DNA from 2 places in the Fundicoccus sp. Sow4_D5 genome. Region 2 is predicted to be linked to the other one. Evidence: predicted binding sites of a transcription regulator. Region 2 holds the regulator's gene; the other holds the start of a gene.
What was found. Region 2 encodes LexA, which represses DNA repair genes until DNA is damaged. Its sites were predicted from a motif close to CNAACANNTGTTNG; they were not measured.
Positions count from the first base shown of each region.

Region 1 (7,496 bases), on a different contig from region 2:
TGGAATTGCCTATCGCATTGGAGATGACGCTCTAGATTTATGGGTTATTGAGACGGTACCCGCAAGCTTCTTTCGCACGCACCAGCGAGCCTTTTGGACAACGTTACTATTAATGATAATGATGATTATCTTTTTAACGGTCATTATTTATAAAGAAATGTTACATAATGTGAATGAACCTTTGGATAAAATCGAAGAAGGTATTAAAGGCTTGTTAGATGCTGATTTTTCATTTGAATATACCGGAGTCAATTTACCGGCTATTAATCATTTAGGTCAGACGACGAATCAAGTAGTAAAGAAGTTAGCTAATCAGCGTAGTGTCTTATTCATGAGTCAACAACAATTATCGCTTTTATTGGACCACTTGATTTTAGGGGTGGTAGTAGTCAATCAGAATGGAAAAATTGAATTGTATAATCCAGCGGCTAAGAAGATGTTAGTCTTGGATGGGACAGCGATTGGTCGTTCTTATGAGTCGGTTATTAAAAGTTTTCTGTTAATTAATATGATAAAAATAGTAGCAGACTCCGGTATCGCGATGAGTGATGAGGTGGAGATGTTTATTCCCAAGTCTCGTTACATCGATGTCAATATCATTCCTTTCACACAAGAGGATATTAGGACCCATGGATCAGTGTTAGTTTTATTATATGATGTGACAGAAATTCATCGCTTAGAAAACGTGCGAACAGAATTTGTGGCGAACGCGTCGCATGAGTTGCGTACACCGGTGACTGCGATTAAAGGTTTTGCAGAAACCTTACTATCTGGAGCTTTAGATAATCCCAAGTTAGCAAATAATTTTGTAGAGATTATTGCAAATGAAAGTAATCGTCTAGAAGTGATTATTAACGATATTCTAGAGTTATCTCGAGTTGAAAAGCGGACGGTGCCTTTAATTAACGCACAATTTGATGTGGTTGAAGTTGCTCATTCGATGACTGATTTTTTCTTAAAAAAAGCCGGAAAGAAGAATATTTTAATTTCCATATCAGCAGAAGAACCGGTTTTATATACAGGTGATCAACATCGGATTGAACAAATTTTTACTAATTTAATTGACAATGCGATTAATTACTCAGACGTAAATAGTAAAATTAACATTCAGGTTTGGAATAAAAAACATCAGGTTAAGTTTTCAGTGAGTGATACAGGGATTGGAATTCCAGAAGAGAATTTGGAAAGGATTTTTGAGCGCTTTTATCGTGTAGATAAAGGGCGTAGCCGTAACTCAGGAGGAACCGGTTTAGGTTTGTCAATTGTACGTAACTTGATAAAAAACCTAAACGGAAAAATTGAATTAGAGAGTGAAGCTGGAAAAGGATCAACCTTTACCGTTACGCTTCCGAAAGAATAAGATTAATTCAACTAACTGCTGTTACTATATTTACAATTCAATAAATGCATATAAATAAAGATAAAGCTACGAGTGAAGTGCTCATGGCTTTTTTTTATTGTACAAAAACATAATAGCCTTACATTTTTCAATAAAAACATTTAAAAATTAAACTGAGATGAAACTTTCCAGTTGACACAAAATTTACACAAAATTTACATTAAATTTACAATCCACGGGTACAATGTACTAGAATTACTTAAATTATGCTGGCCAAGTTGTCATCGTATGTGTAAACATGTGAAGGAGAGAAAATATGCAACGTGATTTTAGCGAGAAGTTTATGAAATATGTGTTCATGTTCTGTGCACTCATTTCAATTATCTCAATCTTATTGATTTTCTACTTTATTTTTATTGGAGGTAGAGTCGTTGATACACCAGATGGACGTCTCTTAGAATTTGATGGAGGCTTACCTTTTTTAGCAGAAAAAGGCTTCTTTGATGTGATTTTTGGTACTAACTGGAGACCAAATGCATCGACTCCATCATTTGGTATTTTACCAATGATTATTGGGTCGGTTTTAGTTACAGTAGGTGCAATTGTAGTCGGTGTGCCGATTGGCGTTCTAACGGCAATCTTTATGGCTAAATTCTGCCCGCCTTCATTATATAAATTATTTAAGCCAGCAATTAATTTGATGGCTGCAATTCCATCGATCGTTTACGGTTTCTTTGCGTTACAAATCTTAGTGCCGTTGATGAGAAATATTATGCCAGGTAATGGTATGAATATGGTAACTGCGTCGATCCTTTTAGGAATCATGATTTTACCGACAATTATCGGGATGTCTGAAGCATCGATTCGTGCGGTGCCTGATTCTTATTATCAAGCAAGTGTTGGCTTAGGTGCGACACATGAACGCTCAGTAATGCGAGTGGTTGTACCCGCAGCGAGTTCAGGCATTCTGTCATCGATAATTCTAGGTATTGGTCGAGCAATCGGCGAGACAATGGCTGTTGTATTAGTGGCTGGTAATCAACCAAGAATTCCAGATAGCTTGACTGATGGCGTGCGTACGTTAACAACCAATATTGTCTTAGAGATGGGTTATGCTTCTGGAGACCACAGACAAGCGTTAATTGCTACTGCAGCAGTCTTGTTCATCTTTATCATTATTATTAACTCAGTCTTCATGGTAATTAAGGCGAGAGGAGAGCAACGATAATGGGAAAATTTAATTTAACTAAGTTTCTTGTTTGGGCAGCCGCTTTGTTTACGCTTGGCACGCTCGCTTATATTATTCTGTTTATATTATGGAATGGTATTCCAGCAATGAATTGGGGATTATTTGAATGGAAGTATACCTCTAACAACGTTTCAATGATGCCAGCGATTATTTCGACATTAATAATGATTGGACTCTCATTGTTATTTGCAGCACCAATTGGTGTGTTTACTGCCTTTTATTTAGTCGAGTATGCTAACCGTGGCAGTCGTTTTCTTAAAGTGATTCGTTTAGCAACGGATACGCTAGCAGCTGTTCCGTCTATCGTATTTGGGTTATTCGGGATGTTATTCTTTGTCATTCAAATGGATATGGGGTATTCGCATATTGCAGGGATTCTTACGCTCACAATTATGATTTTACCTGTGATTATTTCATCAACTGAAGAAGCTTTACTTTCAGTAGATAACTCATTAAGAATGGGGAGTTTAGCACTAGGTGCCGGTCAGTTAAGAACCATTTTTACAGTCGTTTTACCAGTCGCAATGCCGGGTATTATCTCTGGTATTATTCTAGCAATTGGCCGTATCGTTGGTGAATCGGCTGCCTTGCTTTATACGATGGGATCTTCAAGTGGTATGATCAATGGCTTAACGTCATCTGGACGTACGTTAGCGGTTCATATGTATGTTTTATCAAACGAAGGCTTTCACGTGAATGAAGCTTACGCAACTGCGACTGTATTGATTGTCATCGTGTTAATTATTAATGGCTTATCAACGCTTATCGGTAAAAAAATAGGTTCAGGAGGAAAATAATATGGCGAATAATATGTCTGTGACATTAAAAGCAAAAGATGCGAACGCTACGAATGGTGCTGGAAAAGTTAAATTTAAAATTAGTGATCTTGATTTTTACTATGGTGATTTTCATGCGTTGAAAAACATCAATATGGATATTGAAGAAAATCTCGTAACAGCTTTTATTGGACCTTCAGGATGTGGTAAATCAACCTTTATCAAAACATTGAATAGAATGCAAGATTTAGTACCTTATGCTAAACATCAAGGCTTAATTTCTTTAGATGGTCAAGATATTCATCAAAAAAATTATGATGTCAATGAACTAAGAAAACGCGTCGGAATGGTTTTCCAACACCCTAACCCATTTCCTAAGAGTATTTATGATAATATTGCTTACGGACCGCGTACTCATGGGGTAAAAGATTCTGCACAGTTAGACCAAATTGTTGAAGAGAGCCTTCGCGGAGCTGCTATCTGGGATGAAGTGAAAGACAAACTCCATCGTAAAGCAACGGATATTTCTGGAGGGCAACAACAACGTATTTGTATTGCACGTGCAATTGCTAATGATCCAGAAGTGTTATTAATGGATGAACCGACTTCGGCACTAGACCCAATTTCGACTAACAAGGTTGAAGACTTAATTGATGAACTAAAAGAGAAATATACTGTTGTAATTGTTACTCATAATATGCAACAAGCCGCACGAATTTCGGATAAAACCGCTTTCTTCTTGAATGGAGAAGTGATAGAATTTAACGATACTGAATCTATTTTCAGTAACCCAAAGGATCAAAGAACTAATGATTATATTTCAGGTCGTTTCGGTTAAACTATTTAATAGCTAAATTAGGAGGGTTAATTTTGAGAAAAGTGTTTGAAGAAGAATTAAAATCTTTATTCGTCCATTTAACAAAATTAGGTATTGCAGCAAATGAGTCAGTTCATAAAGCGATTAAAGCTCACAACACCAGTGATAAAGAATTGGCAAAGGAATTATTTGCGGATGATTTAAGAATCAATGCGTTGACCGTTGAAATTGAAAAAGAAGCTTTTCGTATTATTGCCTTGCAACAACCAGTTGCTTCAGATTTACGTTTAGTCTTTACAGTTTTAACAGCGAGTCTCGATATTGAACGAATAGCTGATCATGCGGTTTCTATTGGTCGTGCAGTAATTCGCCGTCAAGAAACGGAACAACAAGTCGATCAATTAAACGATGTCGTGAATAGAATGGCAGAAACAGCCCAAACAATGATTTCAGATGCGATGGATGCATTTGTTAATCGTGATGCAGCAACCGCTAGAAAAGTTGCGATGCTTGATGAAGTGGTTGATGCTGGTTTGAAAGAAATTTACAACGAGAGTGCTAGACGCATGCAGAAGAACACAGAGATGGTGCCAAGTGGAATCAGCTACATTAATATTGGAAACAGTTTAGAACGTATTGGTGACTACGTAACAAATATTTGTGAACGTATCGTTTACTTGAATACGGGCGAGATTATCGAATTAAATAAATAGTGGGTATAAGCAATCACTTTAGAAACCGCCTGGCGTCATTCGACGTTAGGCGGTTTCTTTATGGCATAAAGAAGAATGACTTCTTAAGTTGGGATTACTCTGGCGTTATGGATAGTCAACACTATTTGTAAATATAAAATCGCTCCTCTTAGCACCATCATTTCCTTTGGAAATAAAGCTTGTTCCTTATAATGCAACGTTAATTGAGCTTTACACAAAATTTACATAACATTTACACCGAATTTATATTCCCTCGCTATAATACAAGGTGTACTGATAAGTGATTACTTATTAGACGATTGATTTAGTTGTCGAGAGTCAATAAGAATTTCAAATTTAAAGGAGATGTACTTAATGAAAAAATCATTAAAGGCTTTACCATTATTAGCAGTTGCAGGATTAGCATTTTCTGCGGTAACACCAGTTTTAGCACAAGAAGGATATATCGGTGTAGTTTCACGTGAAGACGGTTCAGGAACTCGTGGCGCATTCGTTGAAATCGTTGGTGTAGTTGACGAAGACGATAATGACATGACTACATTAGACGCAGTTATCCAAAACTCTACAAACGGTGTTATGCAAACTGTTGCAGGTGATGTTCAATCAATCGGTTATATTTCATTAGGATCATTAGGTGATGAAGTTAAAGGTTTAGCGGTTGACGGTGTTGAAGTGTCATCGGAAAACGTTACAAATGGTTCTTACCCAATTGCTCGTCCATTTAACGTTGCTTGGACTAAAGATGCTGAATTATCTGAAGTTGCAGTAGATTTCTTGGACTTCGTATACTCTGCACAAGGACAAGCGATCGTTGAAGAAGAAGGTTACGTACAAGTTACTCGTTCAGCTGGAGAAGAAGAAGCTACTGAAGAGTCAACAGAAGAAGCAGCAACAGAAGAAGCTGTAGAATTACCTTCTTATGAAGCAGCTGGTTTAGAAGGAACAATCGAAGTCGTTGGATCGACATCAGTGAGCCCAATCATGGAGAAATTAGCTGAAGCTTACTCAGAATTAAACGAAGGTGTAACAATTAATATTACATCAAACGGTTCTTCTGCAGGTATGGAAGCAGCAATGAACGGAACAGCTGAATTAGGTATGGCTTCTCGTGATTTATCTGATGATGAAAAAGAAGCGTTAAACTACGATGCTGTTGCTATCGATGGTATCGCAGTAATTGTTCACCCTGAAAACCCATTATCTGATATTTCATTAGACCACGTTAAACAAATCTTCTTAGGTGAAGTAACTGAGTGGGAAGAAGTCGCTCAATAATTTAAACTGAAGATTAAAAACTCCTAATACGCTACCGCCTTTGTGCGGGGCGTATTTTTTTTAGAAAAGATTGAAAAAATTATTCTGGCCAAAGAGCTAGCAGATTATTTGGTATAAAACGAGATTTGTACTAATATTAATATAGATAGTCAAAAGTATAATTTTTTAATAAATGCGAACATACATTCTGTTTTAGCAGAGAAGTTGTGATATAATAACATAGTAAATTTGAAAAAGATGAAATGGGGACACTTCGAGATGGCAAAAGATAAAATAATCGTGCGTGGTGCACGGTCACACAACTTAAAAAACATCGATGTAGAAATTCCTCGAGATCAATTAGTCGTTATGACAGGACTATCTGGTTCGGGGAAAAGTTCTTTAGCCTTTGATACGCTGTATGCGGAAGGGCAAAGACGCTATGTTGAGAGTTTATCCGCTTATGCACGCCAGTTTTTAGGGCAAATGGATAAACCAGATGTGGACTCAATCGAAGGGTTAAGTCCAGCAATATCTATTGATCAGAAAACGACGAGTCATAACCCACGCTCGACTGTCGGAACTGCGACCGAAATCAATGATTATTTAAGGTTATTATATGCACGAGTTGGTGTGCCTTATTGTCCAACGCATCATATCCCAATCGAGCGACAATCTGCTGAACAAATGGTTGATCGAATTCTTGAATTACCCGATAAAACACGTATCCAAATCATGACACCAGCCGTTCGTAATCAAAGAGGACAGCATAAAAAATTGTTGGAACAGATTAACAAAGACGGTTTTGTGCGCGTACGTGTCGATGGCGAAATCTATGATGTGAGTGAAGTGCCAGAATTATCCAAAAATAAAAAGCATACGATTGAAGTGGTAGTCGACCGTTTAGTTATGAAGGAAGGCATTCGCTCACGTTTATATGACTCGGTTGAACAAGCACTAAGATTCTCAGATGGTTATCTTGTGATTGATGTGATGGGAGAAGAACCGCTTTATTTCAATGAACATTATGCTTGTCCTTTCTGTGACTTTTCTGTAGATCAGTTAGAGCCGCGCCTCTTTTCGTTTAATGCGCCTTTTGGTGCGTGTGCGAGTTGTGATGGTATCGGCTCACGTTTAACAGTCGATCCAGAATTAGTGATTCCTGATGAGAATTTAACATTAGAAGAAGGCGCATTTGTACCATGGCAGTCGATTAGCTCAAATTATTATCCGTCAATGTTAGAGCAATTTGCTAAAAGTCGTAACATTCCAATGGATGTTCCTTATAAGGACTTGCCGACAGAAACACAAGAACTCCTTAAATATGGTTCTCCAACGGCTAACTTTA
Region 1 covers NZ_JBQKLF010000007.1:28,632-36,127, reverse strand. The annotation lists gene pnpS (two-component system histidine kinase PnpS) at 1-1,360, shown strand, start outside; gene pstC (phosphate ABC transporter permease subunit PstC) at 1,656-2,567, shown strand; gene pstA (phosphate ABC transporter permease PstA) at 2,567-3,385, shown strand; gene pstB (phosphate ABC transporter ATP-binding protein PstB) at 3,399-4,202, shown strand; gene phoU (phosphate signaling complex protein PhoU) at 4,244-4,894, shown strand; gene ACTQ45_RS08925 (substrate-binding domain-containing protein) at 5,249-6,169, shown strand; gene uvrA (excinuclease ABC subunit UvrA) at 6,428-7,496, shown strand, end outside.
Region 1: uvrA (excinuclease ABC subunit UvrA) is a predicted target of LexA. The motif match lies at 6,345-6,358, and genes of this name have one in related genera.

Region 2 (7,635 bases):
ATTTTCTTACCAATTAAACGTATTGAAATAGCTAAAATCGGTAAAGGAATGATAACCATTAAACTCAATTGCCAATCAATGGCCCAAAACATCATAAATAGCGTAATAATACCTTGTGTCAATGAATCGACCATCGTTAAGATTCCACCACCAGCAACCATGCGAATGGCGCCTAAGTCATTCGTTGCATGAGCCATCAAGTCTCCTGTTCGGTACTTTTGATAAAAAATGGAATCCATCTTTGTAAAATGATTGAATAATCGCTGACGTAAAATTTTTTCTAATTTTGCTGACGTACCAAAAATATTAATTCGCCACACGTAACGCATTGCATATTGTAGTATTGAGATGACAATGATTGCCACTACCCAAAAAAATAAGACAGTCGGCGTTAAGCTACCGTCAGTCATTCCATCAATTACTGTCGCTATAATCATTGGCACAATCCCGGCTAACAATCCTACTAAAACTAACATCGAGGCTCCTGTTATATAAGCCCATTTTTCTTGCTTAAAAAACCAAGCTAACCTAGAAAATATATCCAAACTATCCACCCTTTCTGATTTATATGATTTAATTATTAATTAAATAGTCCATGAATAAGTTTATCACTCTTTTTGTGAGTAAACAAAGCAATCAGCTTATAAATACGCGATACCTCTCCTAAGCAAATTGTTCTTTAACTCTACCTTTTAAACAGACTAAATATCATCTATCTCTCAAATTTTATAAAAAGAAAACAGGAGTTAATCCGAACAAACGGACAACCCCTGCAAAACTTTAATTACTGCTGTTTCATTGAACGCATAATTTGTTCAACTTTCTTTTTAGATGGCTTTTGACCCATCTGAGCCATCATTTGAGAAATCATTCTTTCGTCAATTGGTGGGTTTTCTTTAAAATACTTCATCATATAACGACGAGCTAAAAAGAATCCTCCCACTGCACCAGCTACTAAAGCTAGTAAAACAATAAAAATCCAAGCGATTGTTGGCATATATAAACCTCACTTTCTAAATATCATGTAGTTATAGTTTACTAAAGTTCATCTGTTTTTCATAGTATATTTTCACAAGAAGCAGACGATAAACTAAATTTATTTTACTTTTTATTCTTCTTATCGAAGAAGTGTTGAAGGTGACGGCCATGAAGTTTTTTAGCTTTTTGGATTTCTTTCACTTTATCAGGAGTTAAATCAGTTCCATCTTCATCGACGACCTTGATTCCTTCGATATGATTACGCATACCGAAACGTAAATTTTCGATATATTCTTCTCTTAGCACTTTTTGTTCAGCTAATTCAGCTTCATTTAAACCTTCAGCTTTTTTCTTGCGGGCTAATTCATTAATTCTCTCCATTTTATCTTTCTCTAACATGTAAATCCTCCTTTTTACGAACGTTTGTTTGTCATTGAAAAACGTTTCTGATATAATAATAATAACAAAAATGAAATGAGTTGATTCCAATGGCTAAATTGTCAACGAAACAAATGACAATCCTACAATGTATTTATGATAACATTGAGGAAAATGGTTATCCACCTACTGTTCGCGAAATTGGTTCGTCAGTTGGCTTATCCTCAACTTCGACAGTACACGGACATCTATCTAGATTAGAAAAAGCTGGCTATTTAATTAAAGATTCTAGTAAAACACGCGCTCTTGAATTAACACAAGCTTCAATTGATTTGCTTGGCGTTGGACCTGTACAAGTTCCTTTATTAGGAAGAGTTGCTGCTGGTGCGCCAATTCTTGCAGTTGAAGATGCGGTTGCCTTCTATCCAATACCACCAGAGTTACCTTATGATCCAAGCGAATTATTTATGCTTGAAATAAAAGGCGAAAGTATGGTTAATGCGGGTATTATGGACGGCGATATCATAACTGTTAGACGCCAAACGTCTGCCAACAATGGTGAAATCGTCATTGCTATGACAGAAGAAGAAGAAGTTACTTGTAAGACATTCTTTAAAAAAACCGATCATTACGTCTTAAGACCAGAAAATGATTATATGGATGACATTATTTTAAATTCAGTTACCGTATTAGGTAAAGTTGTCAGCCTGTTTCGACGCTTCTAGATTATTAGTTGAGTATCTTTACAAATAAGCGAACAAGGCATATAGAGGAAGCAAATTGCTTCAGCTCTACACGCTTTGTTCGTTTTTTTTTGTGTGTAGTTTAGTAAGTCATTAGTGTTTTAATGTCGTAACCAGAAATTTTATCACGGCCATTTAATTCTTCTAATTCAATTAAGAATGCACAGCCAACGACAACTCCACCTAATTTTTCAACTAAATCGATCGTTGCTTTGATTGTACCACCTGTTGCTAATAAATCATCAGTAATTAATACTTTTTGACCTGGTTGCAGAGCATCTTTATGCATTGTCAAAGTATTGCTACCATACTCTAATGAATAATCAACCTCAATGACTTCTCTTGGTAATTTGCCTTTCTTACGCACAGGTACAAATCCAATCTCTAAAGCATAGGCTACAGGACAACCTACAATGAATCCACGAGCTTCTGGCCCAACAACTACGTCAGCACCTAACTCTTTAGCATAATTAACAATTTGTTGTGTCGCTTCTTTAAAAGCATCTCCATCAGCCATTAATGGTGTGATGTCACGGAAAATTATTCCTTCTTCTGGATAATTTTCAACTTTTGCAATATAGTCTTTTAAATTCATGATCTTTTTTCATTCTCCTCGAAATATCTTTTAATATCTGATAAAGTCTGGTAATTCATTATTGCTTCGACTTGCATTTCTTGTCGGTAACGCTCGAATGCCGGCATAGTAAACAAATCAACAGCCTCTTTCGAGTGTTCTCTATTAAATGCAACAAAGCCATCTTTTATTGTAACAAATTCCGCTTCAAAAAACACAACAATCATCAATTTTAATCTAGTTATGGATATTTTTAATAGTTCACTCATTTTAGAGAGGTTTTGTCGCAAATGAAATGCCGTTTGCTTGCTTAACCAACGGTATAAAACAGCAAATTCTTCACGTGTCGGCTCTCCAGCAGTATACTTAGATTCTTGAATAAATGATCCTAAATAAATATGAGACCAATCCTTTTGCTTTAACAAAATCAGTAACGTTTCTAGACTTTGCGGTGGTTCCATAATGACTAGTTTTTTATAACTCACGTCATTGACTAACTCATTTAGCAATTCTTCGTTGATGTTGGCATATAGTTCGACACGGCTATTCTTAGGTAAAGATTCTTTATAACACTCAGCTAACTTAGAGTGTTTAAATAAATAAATCGCCCCATTAACTTTTAAAAGTTGAGGATCTATTTTACTTGATCGATAATCTAGCCACTGTGACTGATTGACGCCCATATCTGTTACCATCAATTGGGGATTAACCAAATGACGCCATTCATTAATGGATAAGGTGCCTACAATTGAAATGATTGAATTAGCTTCAACACCTTCAAATTGTGTCGCTTTTGAAAAAGCCACACAATTTAAAGCGGATTCTTTACTATCTTTCTCAGCAATAGAGAGTTTAACATGTGTTTTATCAGCACCAATTAAACGTTTTTCTTGAACCGTTACATCCTCGAATTCGAATACAGGTTTAGCATTATCCATTCCAAAAGGTCCTAATAATTCAATTTCTTCGATAAATTTGACAGTGGCTTCCGATGGTTTTATTACCATATCGACTTTTAGTTCCTCTGGTTGACGAATCAAGGCTTCATTCTGATTAGCTAATGAAGCCAGTGCCGATTTAAAATTCAACCATTCAGAAGAATTGACTGTAAGTCCAGCGGCTTGACTATGACCGCCATAATAAGCAATCGTCTCTTTAACTTCCGTTAACCAAGCAAAAATATTAACACTATTAACGCTTCGCCCACTCCCTTTATACACTTGCTTATCTTCTAGATATTGGAATAGAATGGTCGGTCGGTTATATTTTTCTTTCAATCGACTCGCTACAATTCCCAATACCCCCGCTTGCCAAGAAGCATCCGCTTCAACAATTACATCAGGAATCTCTTCATACTGTTCCATTCTTTCCTCAACTTGAGTTTGAATATCTTTAACCATCGCTTGGCGCTGAGAGTTTTTATCATTAATTAACAGAACAAGTCGGTCAGCTTCGGTCTCATCGAACGTTTTTAATAATTCTAAAGCAGGCGTTGGATCACCTAAACGTCCTATCGCATTCAAACGAGGTCCTATAACAAAGCCCACTGTATCAACGTCTACTTTAGTTAAATCAACTTTTTGATCTTCTAAGAGCATTTTTAAGCCTAAACGATGAGTGTCCGCTACTAATTGTAAACCACCTAAAACAATTGTTCGATTCTCGTCTGTCAACGACACCATGTCACACAACGTCCCAATGGCAGCTAATTCTACCGCTTCCGGAGCAATTTCGTCTAGTAGTGCATGTGAAATTTTTAAGGCGACTCCAGCCCCACTTAATTCGCCAAAAGGATATTGACCTTGCGGATGTTTAGGGTGTATGACCGCATACGCATTAGGTAAAGTTTCTTGAATCTCATGGTGATCGGAAACTATGACGTCTACTCCAAGTTCATTAGCTAAATCAATCGCGTCATGCCCTGCGACACCATTATCACACGTTAGTATTAATTGTATACCCGCTTCGATAAATTCTCGATAACGCTCACTGTTGGGACCATAACCATCTGTCAAACGATTAGGCAAATAATACTCGACATGAGCACCAATCATTTCAAGCGTTTCATAAAGTATTAGAGTACTTGTGATACCATCCGCATCATAATCACCGTAAATGAGTATTCGTTCTTCATTTTCGACGGCAGTCTGTAGCCTCTTCACAGCAAGCTCCATTTGATATAATTCAAATGGATTATGATAGAGTTGAGGCGTTTGGTTTATCGCTTGTTCAATCTGTTCTGGACTTTTTAAGCCACGATTTAAACATAAACGCAAAAAAGCAGGCGAATATTTCAAGCCTGCTGCTTGTAATGCATGTATTTCTTCTTCTAGTTCACCGGAAGAACTTGTCATCTTCCAGTCATATTTTGCTAAATTCATATTAAGACCTCAATTTACTTTGTCTTTTCTTAAGTGATAGTCACCCTTCAACAACTGACTCCGTAGATATTTCTTTAGTTGCTTGTTCACTTGTCAAACTAGCAACTGTTTGCTCTAATGCTTTAATTTTCTTTCGAGTTCTACTAACTGAAGCAATAGAGACCAATAGGCCTACAATTACACCAATAATAAGCGTAATCAAAATGACCATAACAAGTGGGACAGTAATATTAATGAAGAATAGATTAACGGTCACATTCGCAGTATTTTGAACTGCAAAAATGACCACAAAAATTAAACTAAATAAAGATAGTAGTATTCTCCAAGGTTCTCTCATGATATTTCCTCCTTGAAATTAAACAGGTGTTCCTTTAGAAAGTCACTAATATGTGGGACTAAAGGTGATACAAAGGCTGCCATTTTTAAAGCAAAAGGTATCGTTATTTCTCTTGCATTATGGGTCATCGCTTGGATTACTTTGTTCGCTACGTAATCTGTTTCTAAAGCAAATTGTTCAATGCGTTGATAATAACTTCCTAATTCATCTGAATGAGAAAAGAAGGGTGTTTTGACTGGGCCAGGATTAATCGTCGTAATCCCTATGCCAAATCGTCTTAATTCCAATCTAAGCGAGTCAGCATAACCGATTATAGCAGATTTAGTAGCTGAATACACACTTGATGAAGGCGTCGACAACTTTCCTGATATTGAAGATATGAAAACAATTTGACCTTCTCTTTGTTCAATCATCACTTGTGCGACTAATTGACTCAAATACATCATAGCAAATGTATTTATTTTAAACATGGCTTCGATCTCACCATAAGTAAATTCTAAGGCAGGTTTAAATTCTCCAAAACCTGCAGAATTTACTAAATAATCTATTCTGCCACAATGTTGCTTCGTCTTGGCGACTACTCGTTCAATTTGTGTCGATTGACTTAAATCAGCACAAATCATCAGAATATTTACATTATAATCTTTTTTTATTTCATCAGCCAATTCTCTCAACTGTTCTTTACGACGAGCTACGATAACTAAATTTGCACCTTCACGCGCAGCTTGATGAGCAGTTTCGCGACCAATCCCACTCGATGCTCCTGTGATTAAAACAACTTTATTCAGCAGTTTCATTCATTATCTCCTCAGAATTCACATAATTTAAATTATATTCTTCCAAGTCGAATACAATCTTAGTTGCTTTGAAATAATGTTTAGCTTCCATTTCCAATTCTCTAATATCTTGTCCCATATATCGCGCACTTATGTGGTTTAAATATAATTGTTTAACGTTAGCTTTTGCGGCAACTTTCGCTGCTTGAACATTTGTGGAATGGTAATAATCATGCGCCATTTGAGCTTCTTTACTTTCATGGGTCGCTTCATGTACTAAGACATCAGCACCTTGCGCCAGAAGTGGAATATTAGTACATTGTCGTGTGTCGCCTAAAATCGTCACAATTTTCCCTTTACGATCAGGAGCAACAAAGTCTTTACCATTTATAACAGTACCATCAGCTAAGGTCACTTCTTCTCCACGCTTTATCTTACCAAAAATTGGCCCATTGGGAATTTGATAAGGGGCCAATAAATCTACCAGTAACTCACCAACAGAATCAGGTTCAGTCACACGATAGCCAAAAGAAAGCACACCATGTTCTAAAGGTAAATAATCAACTGTCCACCCCTTATTCAAATTAAGGGTTCCACCATTAGGATCTAACTCAATGATTTTCAAACTATATAATAATTTTGTTTTTGATAGTTTTAATGTCGTTTGAATAAATTGACGAATGCCCGGCGGGCCATAAATAGTTAACGGACCATCGCCGCCTTGAAAAGATCGACTACTTAGAAAGCCTGGCAAACCATAAATATGATCACCGTGCATATGTGTAATAAAAACTTTCGTAATTTTACGTGGCTTAATTGTCGTTTTTAAAATTTGATGTTGAGTTGCTTCGCCACAATCAAATAACCAAATCTCATTCAATTCATCAAGTAACTTTAAAACTAAGGCACTAACGTTTCTAATTCTTCCCGGAACTCCTGCTCCAGTACCTAAAAATTGTAATTTCATCTTTTTAACACTTCCTAACAATTCATCCATTTTTAATTGAAAATTAAATCCGGACCCTTTAAGTAATAGACAGGTCGAAAAAACGCGAGTCTACTTACTATAAAAGTCCGGATTAATCATCACCCTTAACTATTAATTTTATCGTTGGCGATAAATTTCTTTCGCGATTAACTTCGCTAATTCCAAACCACCCACATCATTAGGATGAATACCAGCATCTGCATACCATTCCGGATGATCATTAGCGTATCCTGCCCAATCAATTAATTTTACATTCCCATAACGTTGAGCGGCTGCATAAATTTGTCTATTTGCGTCATCAGTCCATGCTCTATTTACATGTACCGTTAAGATATAATGATCTCTATCTGTTCCAACCGCCTCAATATAGTCATTAAGCTGCGCGGTTGTGAACGTTCCGTTGGAACCTAACATTGTAACGACCGTTGGTTTGAGTAAGTCGTTTTGTTTCATAGACTCTAATACAGAAAAACTATTATA
Region 2 covers NZ_JBQKLF010000001.1:817,707-825,341, forward strand. The annotation lists gene ACTQ45_RS03795 (ABC transporter ATP-binding protein) at 1-545, opposite strand, end outside; gene ACTQ45_RS03800 (YneF family protein) at 785-997, opposite strand; gene ACTQ45_RS03805 (DUF896 family protein) at 1,102-1,377, opposite strand; gene lexA (transcriptional repressor LexA) at 1,467-2,081, shown strand; gene ACTQ45_RS03815 (adenine phosphoribosyltransferase) at 2,182-2,694, opposite strand; gene recJ (single-stranded-DNA-specific exonuclease RecJ) at 2,691-5,054, opposite strand; gene ACTQ45_RS03825 (LapA family protein) at 5,095-5,391, opposite strand; gene ACTQ45_RS03830 (SDR family NAD(P)-dependent oxidoreductase) at 5,388-6,188, opposite strand; gene rnz (ribonuclease Z) at 6,172-7,134, opposite strand; gene ACTQ45_RS03840 (acyltransferase family protein) at 7,273-7,635, opposite strand, start outside.